4 regions of the Pseudomonas salicis genome follow, and region 2 is predicted to be linked to each of the others. Evidence: predicted binding sites of a transcription regulator. Region 2 holds the regulator's gene; each other region holds the start of a gene.
The links. The regulator sigma-54, encoded in region 2, starts transcription at its own class of promoters, with help from an activator protein. The targets are predictions, from matches to a motif close to ANTGGCATNNANNTTGCTNT.
Positions count from the first base shown of each region.

Region 1: a site for sigma-54 is predicted at 1,687-1,706, ahead of ACWKWE_RS12070 (circularly permuted type 2 ATP-grasp protein). Genes of this name have one in related genera too.
Region 3: a site for sigma-54 is predicted at 1,338-1,357, ahead of flgB (flagellar basal body rod protein FlgB). Genes of this name have one in related genera too.
Region 4: a site for sigma-54 is predicted at 1,376-1,395, ahead of glnA (glutamate--ammonia ligase). Genes of this name have one in related genera too.

Region 1 is NZ_JBSKHU010000003.1:293,946-297,529, reverse strand. It holds gene ACWKWE_RS12075 (alpha-E domain-containing protein) at 1-231, opposite strand, end outside; gene ACWKWE_RS12070 (circularly permuted type 2 ATP-grasp protein) at 244-1,653, opposite strand; gene ACWKWE_RS12065 (ribonuclease E inhibitor RraB) at 2,185-2,523, opposite strand; gene ACWKWE_RS12060 (hypothetical protein) at 2,773-3,009, opposite strand; gene ACWKWE_RS12055 (LTA synthase family protein) at 3,160-3,584, opposite strand, start outside.
Region 2 is NZ_JBSKHU010000002.1:727,108-730,691, reverse strand. It holds gene ptsN (PTS IIA-like nitrogen regulatory protein PtsN) at 1-273, opposite strand, end outside; gene hpf (ribosome hibernation-promoting factor, HPF/YfiA family) at 286-594, opposite strand; gene ACWKWE_RS09550 (RNA polymerase factor sigma-54) at 672-2,171, opposite strand; gene lptB (LPS export ABC transporter ATP-binding protein) at 2,362-3,087, opposite strand; gene lptA (lipopolysaccharide transport periplasmic protein LptA) at 3,087-3,584, opposite strand, start outside.
Region 3 is NZ_JBSKHU010000008.1:18,960-22,543, reverse strand. It holds gene flgD (flagellar hook assembly protein FlgD) at 1-424, opposite strand, end outside; gene flgC (flagellar basal body rod protein FlgC) at 440-883, opposite strand; gene flgB (flagellar basal body rod protein FlgB) at 887-1,294, opposite strand; gene cheR (protein-glutamate O-methyltransferase CheR) at 1,664-2,491, opposite strand; gene ACWKWE_RS25845 (chemotaxis protein CheV) at 2,537-3,469, opposite strand; gene flgA (flagellar basal body P-ring formation chaperone FlgA) at 3,546-3,584, shown strand, end outside.
Region 4 is NZ_JBSKHU010000007.1:122,029-125,612, reverse strand. It holds gene thiI (tRNA uracil 4-sulfurtransferase ThiI) at 1-1,161, opposite strand, end outside; gene glnA (glutamate--ammonia ligase) at 1,493-2,899, shown strand; gene ACWKWE_RS24470 (hypothetical protein) at 3,008-3,584, opposite strand, start outside.

The DNA of each region.
Region 1 (3,584 bases), on a different contig from region 2:
CGCGAAGAAATGCAGCAGGCGCTCGGCATGAAGATCGCCGTGGCGCTCGCGGTAATCGTCCAGGGTTCCGGTGATCAGCAGCGGCATGGCGAGTTCATTGAGGCCATCCCCGCGTCCGTCCTGAGGCATCAGCGACAGCGAGTAACTGACGTCCAGCATCCGTGCGAGGTTTTCCGCCCGCTCCAGGTACCGCGACATCCAATATAAATCCGAGGCAGTTCTACTTAGCATTGGCAGGCATCCTTAATCCTCGACCACCCAAGTGTCCTTGGTTCCGCCACCCTGCGACGAGTTGACCACCAAAGACCCTTCGCGCAACGCAACGCGGGTCAGTCCACCGGGAACCACGCGGGTTTCGCGGCCAGACAACACGAAGGGGCGCAGGTCGATGTGTCGCGGGGCGATGCCGTTCTCGACGAAGGTCGGACAGGTCGACAGGGACAAGGTAGGTTGAGCGATGTACGCGTGAGGCTTGGCTTTCAGACGGGCACGAAACGACTCGATTTCCGCCGCCGTCGCCGCCGGACCGACCAGCATCCCGTAGCCACCGGAGCCCTGGGTTTCCTTGACCACCAGATCGCCAAGATTGGCCAGCACGTGGGACAGCTCTTCCGGTTTGCGGCATTGCCAGGTCGGCACGTTTTTCAGAATCGGCTCTTCGTCGAGGTAGAAGCGGATCATGTCGGTCACGAACGGGTACACCGATTTGTCGTCGGCGACCCCGGTGCCAATGGCGTTGGCCAGCACCACATTGCCCGAGCGATAGGCCGACAGCAGGCCCGGCACGCCGAGCATCGAATCCGGGTTGAACGCCAGCGGATCGAGGAAGGCGTCGTCGAGCCGACGGTAGATCACGTCCACCGCTTTCGGGCCGTCCGTGGTGCGCATGAACACGCGGTCGTCGCGCACGAACAGGTCAGCGCCTTCTACCAGTTCCACGCCCATTTCCCGCGCCAGGAACGCATGTTCAAAGAACGCGCTGTTGAACCGGCCCGGCGTCAGCACGACCACACTGGGGTTATCCAGCGGGCTGGAGCTTTTCAGCGTATCGAGCAACAGGTTCGGGTAGTGATCGACCGGCGCGATGCGTTGCGCGGCGAACAATTCGGGGAACAGGCGCATCATCATCTTGCGGTCTTCGAGCATGTAGCTCACGCCGCTTGGGGTGCGCAAGTTGTCTTCGAGGACGTAATAGGTGCCGTCGCCATCGCGCACCAGGTCAACCCCGGAGATGTGCGAATAGAGATCGCGGTGCAGGTTCAGGCCTTGCATTGCCAACTGGTACTGCTCGTTGGCCAGCACCTGCTCGGCGGGGATGATCCCGGCCTTGATAATGCGTTGGTCGTGATAAAGGTCGGCGAGGAACATGTTCAGCGCCTTGACGCGCTGGATGCAGCCGCGCTCGACCACGCGCCATTCACTGGCGGGGATGCTGCGAGGAATCGTATCGAAGGGGATCAGACGTTCGGTCCCCTGCTCGTCACCGTACAACGTGAAGGTAATCCCGGCGCGATGAAACAAAAGATCGGCCTCACGCCGACGCTGAGCGAGCAACTCAGGTGGCGCTTCACCCAGCCAGCGGGCGAATTCCCGATAATGCGGACGGACAGAACCGTCGGCATCGTACATCTCATCATAAAAGGTGCGGATCATGCCGTACTCCTTGTCACCATGGACACTAAGGCCTTCGCAAGGCCCGTGCCATCGGCATAAACGCTCTAAAATCAATGAGTTGAATAAAACAGCGAAAGCCTTCGCACCATTCCTGTGCAAGAAGCGCTCTAACCCATTCCCCTACGCTTCAAAGAGAAGCGTCCTGCTGCAGAAAAACCTATTGGAAGCATAGTCAGAGTTGATTTCCCGGCCTGACTTTGTTCGCGAATAATCGCGCCATTCACGCAGACAACCTCGCTGCAGACTGCATCGGCGAGTGTTGGCGTGACAGGATTGCTTACCGATATTCCCTTTATGCCGCTCCTATCCGAGCGGCTTTTTTTTGCCCTGTTTTTGATGTTCTGCGAATCAATGTCGTGCTTGATACTTTGGCGAACTTGAACCTGTAGGAGCGAATTCATTCGCGATTGGTAGGTACAGCCACCACTTCTCCATTGCCCGAACCCCTTTTTTCGCGAATGAATTCGCTCCCTCAATGGATCATCACAAAGCTTGAGGCCAGGCACCGCTCTAATGAAGCCGCTTGATCTCCTGCTTCACACCCCAGCCCTCGACCTCGCCATCCAGCCCTAAAATGGCAGTCTGGAAATCCTGCTCGAAGTCGCCGATGCCGTCGTAGGTGGCGTACATCAATTTGCTCAATTGCAGGTGCCACGCTCCGTCCTCACGGGCGTTGACTTGGGTATTGAGGGATTCACCGCGAAACTTTTCCGCCGCCTGACGCGCCCGCTCCTCGTCCGGGAAGACTGCGTAGAACTCGATAGGATGGATACGTGCGAAGTCGAAACCGCCTTCTTTCATGCGGCGCAGTACGTGACTGCTGATGTCTTCTTGATAGGTCGTGCTCATGAAACGTCCTCCTATGCAACGATAGATAGAGTTTCAACCATCCCGAAATGCCCCTTAAGGGGCATCAAGCAACGGATCATCCGTCACCTGGGATTCAAGCATGTCGCTGACAAGGCCGGTGCCGCTGTTACAAATCAGGCATCCGTACGCGAACTGGCGCGGTTGGATGCTTCACCGGCCTCAATCGCAGACTACGCCCATTTCTGGCGCGTTGCCAATTGGCAACCGTTGGAGATTGCACAGGTTTTTTCAGGACGCCTCCACGATGGAGATGATCTGCACCGCATTCTGCTCCTTCAGAATTTCAGCCGTGGGCGCCTTTGATCGACCGTCCAGATCGTTCAGATCAAGCTCATTGACGACCGGGAACAGAATCGGGCGCAGGTGCTGCGCAGCTTCCTCCTCACTGGGACGGTGTTCCAGTTCAAGATTGTGGCTCTGCTGCACCCCATCTTTATCCTGAAACGAAATAGTCCAGACTTTCATCAATGTCTCCTCAGTCAGGCCGCACGTCGGCCTACCGAAATCGGACTGCGCGTTTTTAGCATTCGTTCAACGTTTTTTGCCTTGGCGCAACGGGACTTACGCGCAAAAAAAAGAGGCCAGACAGGCCTCTTTTTTCATGCAGGACGCGGCTTACGGCTTGGCGTCTTTCACACCGGCCGTGTTGTCCAACAGGCTCTTGGTCGCGGTCTGCAGGAAGCTGTCGAGCTTCTTGCGCAGTTCGGCGATGTCAGGCGCGTTCGGAACCAGTTCAGCGTGGGGTTTGGTGCCCAGTTCGTAGTTGTAGATCTTCGGTTCCATTTCCTTCGGCTCGATCAGGATGCGGTTGCCCGTGACGATTGCCACGGTCTGCTCGCTGCCCGAGGGTTTGATCACGCCGAAGCCCAGATCGCCCGCTGGCAGGTTCAGCAGGTCACGGCCCCAGCACTGGTGCACGGTGTCGCCCCCGAGGCGGCCCATGATGGTCGGCACGATGTCGATCTGCGTGCCGACAATGCTGCTGCGCTTGCCGAACTTGTCTTGCAGGCCCGGTGCGATCATGAGCATGGGCACGTTGA
Region 2 (3,584 bases):
GTCGAAATCCACCGGGCGTTCCAGGTGCAGCACCGCGCTCACAGGCGCCGCGCAGCCTTTCAGGCGGCAATGGGGGATCGCGATGCCGTTGCCAAACCCGGTGGAACCGAGTTTTTCACGGGCGATAAGGCTTTCGTAGACGGTTTGCCAGTCGAATTCGGGCACTTGTTGCCCGATCAGTTTGGCAATCTCTTCGAGAACGGCTTTTTTACTGCCGCCTGGCACGTTCACGAGGGACCGGCCAGGGGTCAGGATATTTTCAAGTCGGATCATGGATGGGGAGTGTCAGCGAGCTGCCGCACCTTTGAGGATGCTTTGCTGCTTTTCCTTATGCTTGAGCAATTGTCTGTCGAGCTTGTCAGTGAGCAGGTCGATCGCCGCGTACATGTCATCATGTTCGGCATTGGCAACGACCTCTCCACCGTGGATATGCAGGGTGGCCTCGATCTTCTGTTTGAGCTTCTCGACGGCCATCGTCACCTGCACGTTCGTAATCTTGTCAAAATGCCCTTCGAGCTTTTTCAGCTTCAGCTCGATGTATTCGCGCAGGGGCTTGGTCACTTCCAGTTGGTGTCCACTGATGTTGACTTGCATACAGCTTCTCCTTCGTTGCCAGTGCATTAAGAGGCAGGCTGAGTTGCCTGCCACTGGAACGCTGTGGCTTGTGACCTTTACATCAGTCGCTTGCGTTCGCTGGACGGCGCGATTCCTAAGGACTCGCGGTACTTGGCGACTGTGCGACGGGCCACTTGAATGCCTTGTGCCTCCAGTAAACCAGCGATCTTGCTGTCACTCAACGGCTTTTTCTGATTTTCCGCGGCAACCAGTTTTTTGATGATTGCGCGAATGGCAGTGGACGAGCATTCGCCGCCTTCGGAGGTGCTGACGTGGCTGGAAAAGAAATACTTCAGTTCGTAGATACCACGGGGTGTATGCATGAATTTCTGCGTGGTGACACGGGAAATCGTCGATTCGTGCATGCCCACCGCCTCAGCGATGTCGTGCAGCACCAACGGCTTCATCGCCTCGTCGCCATACTCCAGAAAGCCCCGCTGATGCTCGACGATTTGGGTCGCCACTTTCATCAGGGTTTCGTTACGGCTTTGCAGGCTTTTGATGAACCAGCGGGCTTCTTGCAACTGGTTGCGCATGAAGGTGTTGTCGGCGCTTGTGTCCGCGCGGCGCACGAAACCGGCGTATTGCGGATTCACCCGAAGGCGGGGAACGGCTTCCTGATTGAGCTCGACCAGCCAGCGCTCATTGTGCTTACGCACGATGACGTCCGGCACTACGTATTCGGCTTCGGTGGATTCGATCTGCGAGCCAGGGCGTGGGTTGAGGCTCTGGACCAGTTCGATGACCTGGCGCAGATCATCTTCCTTGATCTTCATGCGCCGCATCAGTTGAGCGTAGTCACGGCTGCCGAGCAGGTCGATGTAATCGCCGACCAGTCGCTGGGCTTCCGCCAGCCATTTGGTCTTGGCCGGAAGCTGGCGCAGTTGCAGCAACAAGCACTCGCCAAGCGTGCGGGCGCCGACGCCAGCCGGCTCGAATTGCTGAATGCGATGCAGCACGGCTTCGATTTCGTCCAGCTCGATGTCGAGTTCCGGGTCGAAGGCGTCCAGCAGCTCTTCCAGGGATTCGTCGAGGTAACCCTGATTGTTGATGCAGTCGATCAGCGTGACGGCGATCAAACGATCGGTATCCGACATCGGCGCCAGGTTCAGTTGCCAAAGCAGATGGCTTTGCAAGCTCTCGCCCGCCGACGTGCGTGTGGTGAAATCCCACTCGTCATCGTCATTGCTGGGCAGGCTGCTGGCGCTGGTCTGGTAGACGTCTTCCCAGGCCGTATCGACGGGCAGTTCGTTGGGGATACGCTCGCTTTCGCTCCATTCGCCGTCTTCGAGATTGTCGACGGTGGGTGCGGATTCCTGGTAGGTCGGTTCCTGTACGTCAGGGTTGGGCTTTTGCTCGATATTGTCGGCCATGGGGTCGGCATTATCGAAGTCGTCGCCTTCTTCCTGGCGCTCCAGCATCGGATTGGACTCCAGTGCCTCCTGAATTTCCTGTTGGAGATCCAGCGTCGACAGTTGGAGTAAGCGGATGGCCTGTTGCAGCTGCGGTGTCATCGTCAGCTGCTGGCCCATTCTCAAGACTAGCGAAGGTTTCATGGCAGGGGCTTAACACCTTATTCGCCGGCGCACATGCGCGCCATCCACTACTAGGGGCGCCGAGGCGCCAACTTAAGCAAATTATATGCCTGAACCCGGAGTGTTTGCCTAGGGTGTAATGACAATTTATGCGAGGTTGGTGATGAGGCGTATGCTGCGTTCGCCGACCAACCCCTTGCCATTGCGTGGTTTACAGGCGGAACTCGTGACCGAGATACACTTCCTTGACCAACTGGTTGGCCAGGATGGTTTCGGAATCGCCTTCTGCAATCAGTTGCCCATCGTTGACGATGTAAGCCGTTTCGCAGATGTCGAGTGTCTCACGGACGTTGTGGTCGGTGATCAGAACGCCGATACCCTTCGCTTTGAGATGGTAGATGATCTGCTTGATATCGCCCACGGAGATGGGGTCGACGCCCGCGAAGGGTTCGTCCAGCAGAATGAATTTCGGCGACGTTGCCAGTGCGCGTGCGATTTCCACTCGGCGGCGTTCACCACCGGACAGGCTCATCCCGAGGTTGTCGCGGATGTGTGTGATATGGAACTCCTGCAGCAAGCTTTCCAGCTCTTTGCGGCGTCCTGCGCGATCGAGCTCCTTGCGGGTCTCGAGGATCGCCATGATGTTGTCCGACACCGACAGCTTGCGGAAGATCGACGCTTCCTGCGGCAGATAGCCGATACCGGCGCGAGCACGGCCATGCATCGGCTGGTGGCTCACGTCCTGGTCGTCGATCAGCACGCGGCCCTGATCGGCCTGAACCAGGCCGACGATCATGTAGAAGCACGTTGTCTTGCCTGCGCCGTTAGGGCCCAGGAGACCGACGATCTGGCCGCTGTCGATGGACAGGCTGACGTCACGTACGACTTGGCGGCTTTTGTAAGCCTTGGCCAAGTGTTGGGCTTTCAGCGTTGCCATTAAGGGGCCTTCTGCTGGTCGGTTTTCTTTTTCGGCTGGATCACCATGTCGACGCGAGGACGCGCTTCGGTCACCTTACTGCCGGTGGCGCGGCCAGCGCTGGCAAGTTTTCTCACCGTGTCATAGACGATCTTCTCGCCCTGAGTCACGTTGTTGTCCTTGTCGACTACCTTGGCCTTGTCGATCAATACGATGCGGTTTTGCGGCGCATGGTACTGGATCGTCACGCCCCAGCCCTGCACGGGTTTCGGGTCGCCGGCGGTCTGCAGTTGCTCGAAATACGCAAGGTTGCCGACAGAGGTCACGACATCGATATCACCAGCAGGGGTGCGAGTCATGGTCACCTTGTTGCCGGTAACCTTCATCGAACCCTGGGTGATGATCACGTTACCGGTGTAGGTGGCGATGCCTTGCTTGTCGTCCAGTTGGGCGTCATCGGCTTGAACACGGATGGGCTGATCCTGATCGTTCGGCAGAGCCCAGGCGCTCACGCTTCC
Region 3 (3,584 bases), on a different contig from region 2:
TGCCGGTGCTGTCCTTGATCTTGACGGAGGTGAGGGTACTGGTCGAAGGCAACACCGCCTGACCGGTCATGCCTTTGGTGGTGTCGACGGAGGTCGAGGTGCCGTCGATGATCACCGAGCGACCCACAAGAGAAGACGCCTGCAACGCTTGCGACGACTGATACATGCCACCGATGGCATCGACGGAGGTGCTCAGGTTTTGCAGGCTTTCCACGCTGCTGAACTGCGCCAACTGAGCCACGAACTGGCTGTTGTCCTGCGGGTCCAGCGGGTTCTGGTTCTGCAGTTGCGTCACCAGCAGTTTCAGAAAGGAATCCTTGCCGAGGGTGCTCGCCCCGGTGGAAGAGTCGCCAACCTTGCCCGAGGTCGCCGTCTGCAGCGACTTGAGGTAGTCGCTCGATGTGTCGTTATTTACAGCCGTCATGGCGTTCGCCCCTTATCACTGACCGAGGGTCAGGACTTTTTGCATCATTGTTTTTGCGGTGTTCATGACTTCCGCGTTGGTCTGGAACGAACGGCTGGCCGAGATCATGTCTGCCATCTCGTTGACGACGTTGACGTTCGGGTAATACACGTAACCGTTCTTGTCAGCAGCAGGATGGTTGGGCTCGTAACGCGCTTCCAGGTTGGACGCGTCTTCGACGATGCCGGAAACCTGCACGCCGGTGCCCGCCTGGCCCTGGTCTTCGAACAACGAAGCGCTGCCTCCCGACTCCTGCCCCTGAAACACGGTGGCAAACACCGGGTGACGGGCACGGTAGGTCTTGTCCATGCTGGACGAGACGGTTTCGGCGTTGGCGATGTTACTGGCCACGGTGTTCAGGCGAGTGTTCTGGGCACTCATGCCGCTACCGGCAATATTGAAAACACTGGATAGAGACATGAATTACTCTCCGCGCAGGGCTGAAACCAGCCCTTTGAACTTGCTGTTGAGCAGCGTGAAGCTGGCCTGGAAGCCAATGGCGTTTTCCGCGTAATTGGCGTTCTCGACCTGAGTGTCGACGGTGTTCTGGTCAAGCGACGGCTGCGACGGCGTGCGGTACAGCAGGCTCGCTTCGCCGGCGTCCATACCACTGGCTTCGATGTGGTGGCTGTTCGTGGTGTTCAAGGCGAACGTGCCGTTCTTGGCCTTGTCACTCTCAGCCGCCAGCACCTTGGAAAAATCCAGGTCGCGCGCCTTGTAGTTAGGCGTGTCGGCGTTGGTGATGTTGTTGGCCAGCACTTCGGCACGTTGGGCGCGGAAGTTCAGCGCTTTCTCGTGAATGCCCAGTGCGTTTTCGAAGCTGATGCTCATGTCGGGAACCTTTATCGGTTGACCAGATGTTCGTGACAGAGAGATAGCAAGCGGCGTGCCACTTTCCAAAACACCCGTATTCACGGGGTTTCAAAGGACTTGCACCGTGGCAATGCCAGAAAAGCGGCAAGTGATTTCCGCTGTCGGGGAGGAAAGCGGCAAGGGGGGTGTCGTTTTTTTGCCGGTGGGGCGCCGCACAAGTTCGACTGTGGGAGCGAATTCATTCGCGAAAGGCCCGCACAGGCGACACATCTCTGTCGCCCTTCAATCTTTCGCGAATGAATTCGCTCCCACAGGGGAATGGCGACAGGCCCAGAAAAAGAAAAACCCCGCCGAAGCAGGGTTTCAAGACCATCACCCAACCCACCATCACTTGGCCTGGTAAATGATCCCCGGGCTGCACTGCACCATCTGGTAATGATCCGGCAAACCGTTCAATGCCTCCGACGCCCCGAGGAACAGATACCCGCCCGGCTTCAGCGTCGCATGAATGCGCAGCAGGATGTCTTTCTTCACCTCGGCGGAAAAGTAGATCAACACGTTCCGGCAAAACACGATGTCGAACTTGCCCAGCGCCGCATAGCTGTCCAGCAGGTTGAACGAACGGAACTCGACCCGGCTCTTGATCGGCGTCTTGACGGTCCAGCGGCCGGGGGTTTTCTGATCGAAATAGCGTTGCAGGCGATCGGGCGAGAGCCCACGGCCAATCGCCAGGCTGTCGTACTCACCCGTCTTGCAATTGTTCAACATGCTGCCCGACAGGTCCGTCGCGACGATTTGCGCACCGGCCTTCAACTGCCCCGGATTGCTGCGCTCGAACTCATCGATCGACATCGACAACGAATACGGCTCCTGCCCCGACGAACAGGCCGCTGACCAGATGCGTGGACGCAAGCCAGGGCTGGCCTTGATCTGCTCCGGCAAGACCTTGCTCTTGAGCACCTCGAACGGATAGGTGTCGCGAAACCACAACGTTTCGTTGGTGGTCATCGCGTCCACCACCTGCTCACGCAAACCGCTGCGGGGCTGGCTCTGGATACGCTGAATCAACTCACCCAGCGACTTGATGCCCTGCTGCTCCATCAGCTTGTTCAGGCGGCTGGACACCAGATACTGCTTATTTTCACCCAGCAAAATGCCACAGGCTTTTTCCAGGAAGACCCGGAACTGTTCAAAATCCAAATTACCTGTAGACATGCCGCCTCTCAAATCATGTGAACAGCCAGGAGGGAACGCCCCTCCTCAACTGATATCTGCCGCCTTGATACGCTCTACCACTCTAGCTGCCAGATCGTCCGGCCGGAACTTGGCCAGGAAATCATCGGCGCCCACCTTCTTCACCATCGCCTGGTTGAAGACGCCAGACAGCGAAGTATGCAAGATGATGTGCAGCTTCTGCATGCGCGGATCGTTGCGTATCTCGGCAGTCAAGGTGTAGCCGTCCATCTCCGGCATTTCAATGTCGGAGATCATCATCAGAAATTCTTCTTCGGGCTTCTTGCCCTCGTTCACCAGGTTGCGCAGGAACTCCAGCGCCTGGCGACCGTCGTTCAACGCTGTGACTTCAACGCCAACGGTCTGCAGGCAACGCGTGACCTGCTTGCGCGCCACCGATGAGTCATCGACCGTCAGCACTCGCAGGGAAATGGCCTTGTGCTGGACTTCCGCACTGACCACACCCGCCGAAATGTTTTCCGACACGGGCGCCACTTCGGCGAGGATTTTCTCCACGTCGATGATTTCCACCAACTGGTTGTCCAGACGCGTCACGGCCGTGAGGTAGTGATCGCGACCGGTGCCCTTGGGTGGCGGATGAATGTCTTCCCAGTTCATGTTCACGATGCGTTCGACCGAATGCACCAGGAAGCCCTGAATCTTGGTGTTGTATTCGGTAATGATGACGAACGCATTGTCAACGCTGCCCAACGGGGCCGCACCCGTTGCCATTGCCAGATCGAGGATCGGAATGGTCCCGCCACGAATATTTGCCACTCCGCGCACAATCGGACTGGATTTGGGCATATGGGTAAGTTTTGGGCACTGAAGCACCTCTTTTACCTTGAACACGTTGATCCCATACAACTGCTTGCCATCCAGACGGAACAGCAGCAGTTCAAGGCGGTTCTGCCCTACCAGTTGAGTGCGCTGGTTCACTGAATCCAAAACACCAGCCATGCCCCACTCCTTCCCAAAACGACCAATTGCGCACTGCCCCATCGGCAAGCGGCACGGGCCTTGCTATTTACCTGTCATGAACACACAAACGACAGTATCCCGACACCCGGCCTCC
Region 4 (3,584 bases), on a different contig from region 2:
ATCGATGGGCACCAGACGGGCGTTTTCGAGCGCACGCTCAAGCACGGCCATGTCGAACTCTTTTTCTTCATGCTCGACGCGGTGGCGTTTGGCCGCAGTCTTTGGATTGACCGAGATCACACCGCAGTATTCAGGCATGTGCCGGGCAAAATCGCCGGTGCCGATCTGATCGGCCTGGTCGATGATGTCCTGCTTGTGACTGGCGATCAGCGGGCGCAAGACCAGCTTTTCCGTCACGCAATCGATGACCGACAGGTTGGGCAGCGTCTGGCTGGACACCTGGGAAATCGCTTCGCCGGTCACCAGCGCGTCGATTTCCAGCCTGTCGGCAATGTTGGTCGCAGCGCGCAACATCATACGCTTCAATACTACGCCCATATGACTGTTATCGACTTTTCCGAGAATTTCTCCCAGAACTTCCTCGAACGGTACGCTGACGAACAGCACCCGCTGCGAGCTGCCGTACTTCTTCCAGAGGAAGTGCGCGACTTCCATCACGCCCAGCTCGTGCGCCCTGCCGCCGAGATTGAAGAAGCAGAAATGGCTCATCAAGCCGCGACGCATGATCTGGTAGGCCGCCACGGTGGAATCGAAACCACCGGACATCAGCACCAGCGTTTGTTCAAGCGAGCCCAGCGGATAACCGCCGATGCTGTCGTGCTGGCTGTGGATCACGAACAGGCGCTGATCACGAATCTCGATCCGGACCTCGACCTCGGGCGCCTTGAGCGAGATACCGGCGGCATTACATTCACGACGCAGCTTGCTGCCGACGTACTTCTCGACGTCCATCGAACTGAAGTCATGGTGACCGGCGCGCTTGCAGCGCACCGAAAAAATCTTGCCGGGCAAGGCGTCACCGAAGTGCAGTTTGCACTTCTCGTAGATGTCATCCATGTCGCCCAGCGGGTACTGATCGACCTGCAGGAAATGTGCGATGCCCGGCATGCAGCTTAGGCGCTCGGTCATTTCCTGCAAGACTTTCGCATCTTCGACCTTGGTTTCGACCTCAAGGTTGTCCCACACGCCATCCACCACCAGCGCCGGGTCCAGATCACGGAGCACGGTACGGATGTTCTTGGCCAGCTGCTTGATGAAGCGCTTACGCACAGGCCGGCTTTTGATGGTGATTTCCGGGAAAACTTTAACGATTAGTTTCATGAAAACAGCGCGCAAGGAGCCGGTCGAAAAAGGGGGGCGCGGATTATAGCGGAAATTGCTCAAGGTTTAACCAGTTATCGTATAGCCGATCATCAGCGCACCAAAATAGGACTGTATACAATCCTAGAGCACCATAAGGGTGCGCTGTTTTTCACAAATGCGACGTTTAACGCGCCAAAATCCGGCATTTTCCGATGAAAACCCAACACGGGGCACTGGCATGCAAATTGCTCCCTTGTGAGGCAGGTTGCCTTGGCCGACTATCGCGCCCGGCATCACCCATATTTAGGGGCTAACAACTACCCGGCCCTAATCCACCCCGGAGGACAACATGTCGAAGTCGGTTCAACTCATCAAAGATCATGACGTTAAATGGATTGATCTGCGCTTCACTGACACCAAAGGCAAGCAGCAGCACGTCACCATGCCAGCGCGTGACGCACTGGATGATGACTTCTTCGAAGTCGGCAAGATGTTCGACGGTTCCTCCATCGAAGGCTGGAAAGGCATCGAAGCTTCCGACATGATCCTGCTGCCAGACGACGAAACCGCCGTCCTGGACCCGTTCACCGAAGAGCCGACCCTGATCCTGGTTTGCGACATCATCGAACCTTCGACCATGCAAGGCTACGATCGCGACCCGCGCGCCATCGCTCACCGCGCTGAGGAATACCTGAAGTCCACCGGTATCGGTGACACTGTATTCGTCGGTCCAGAGCCAGAATTCTTCATCTTTGATTCGGTCAAGTTCAAGTCCGACATCTCCGGCTCCATGTTCAAAATCTTCTCCGAACAAGGTTCGTGGATGACCGACCAGGACGTAGAAGGCGGCAACAAAGGCCACCGTCCAGGCGTCAAAGGCGGCTACTTCCCAGTGCCACCGGTCGACCACGACCACGAAATCCGTACCGCAATGTGCAACGCTCTGGAAGAAATGGGCCAGATCGTTGAAGTGCACCACCACGAAGTGGCCACTGCGGGTCAGAACGAAATCGGCGTGAAATTCAACACGCTGGTTAAAAAGGCTGACGAAGTCCAGACCCTGAAATACGTTGTCCACAACGTTGCTGACGCCTACGGCCGCACCGCGACCTTCATGCCGAAGCCTCTGTACGGCGACAACGGTTCGGGCATGCACGTCCACATGTCCATCGCCAAAGATGGCAAGAACACCTTCGCAGGCGAAGGCTATGCCGGCCTGTCCGAAACAGCGCTGTTCTTCATCGGCGGTATCATCAAGCACGGTAAGGCCCTGAACGGCTTCACCAACCCGGCGACCAACTCGTACAAGCGTCTGGTCCCAGGCTTCGAAGCGCCAGTCATGCTGGCCTACTCGGCCCGTAACCGCTCCGCTTCGATCCGTATTCCTTACGTCTCCAGCCCACGTGGCCGTCGTATCGAAGCACGTTTCCCGGACCCGGCAGCCAACCCGTACCTGGCCTTCGCAGCTTTGCTGATGGCCGGTCTGGACGGTATCCAGAACAAGATTCACCCTGGCGACGCAGCTGACAAAAACCTGTATGACCTGCCACCTGAAGAGGCTGCAGAGATCCCACAAGTGTGCGGCAGCCTGAAAGAAGCCCTGGAAGAGCTGGACAAAGGTCGTGCGTTCCTGACCAAAGGCGGCGTATTCAGCGATGACTTCATCGACGCGTACATCCACCTGAAATCGGAAGAAGAAATCAAAGTACGCACTTTCGTACACCCACTGGAATACGACCTGTACTACAGCGTCTGATCCCGGAGGGTCGCGACAGCGGCTTGAAAAAAGAGGCCTCCTTCGGGAGGTCTTTTTTGTGCCTGCGTTTTTAGCGTCGCTACCGATCATCTCCGATGTTCAAGCCAATCACGACGCTGTGACGGGTGCCGAAGGAACCGTACATTCGGCCGCAGTGTTGTCATTGGAGCACGCCATCCACGCTCGCCAGGCTTGAGGAAACCGGTCGAATGCCGCGAGCCACAGCTTGAGATGAGGCGCCAACCAGCCCACCATCTCGATGCACACGTGGTAAGCGCTCAACATCGAGGGTTGCAGCCAAAGAAGCGCATCATGGTGCGCCGCCCGGTTGCGAAGATTTCGGGCAACGGTCAACGCTCTGGAAACCTCATTTCTCCGCCTGAGATGCTTGGGACACCGAGGAAATGCCAGGCGAAGCGCTTTCCACAGCTCCGTCTCATGCCTGGCGTTGAAGAGCGACGTCCAAAACCCGAAACTCAGTTCCGAAACCAGCCGATCAGGCGTGATGACGTGCGACTTGGATGCGATCTTGCGCTTTGCGGCGCCGATGACTTTCTGATCATCCACGTTGAATGTGCCGACGCTTTCCCACCAGTCTGGCCGTCCGTATTTGGATGTCAGCTGGCGATGGATGGCGTTGCGCAATGCCATCTCCAAGACATGCAGACACGGCATGATCGACTCA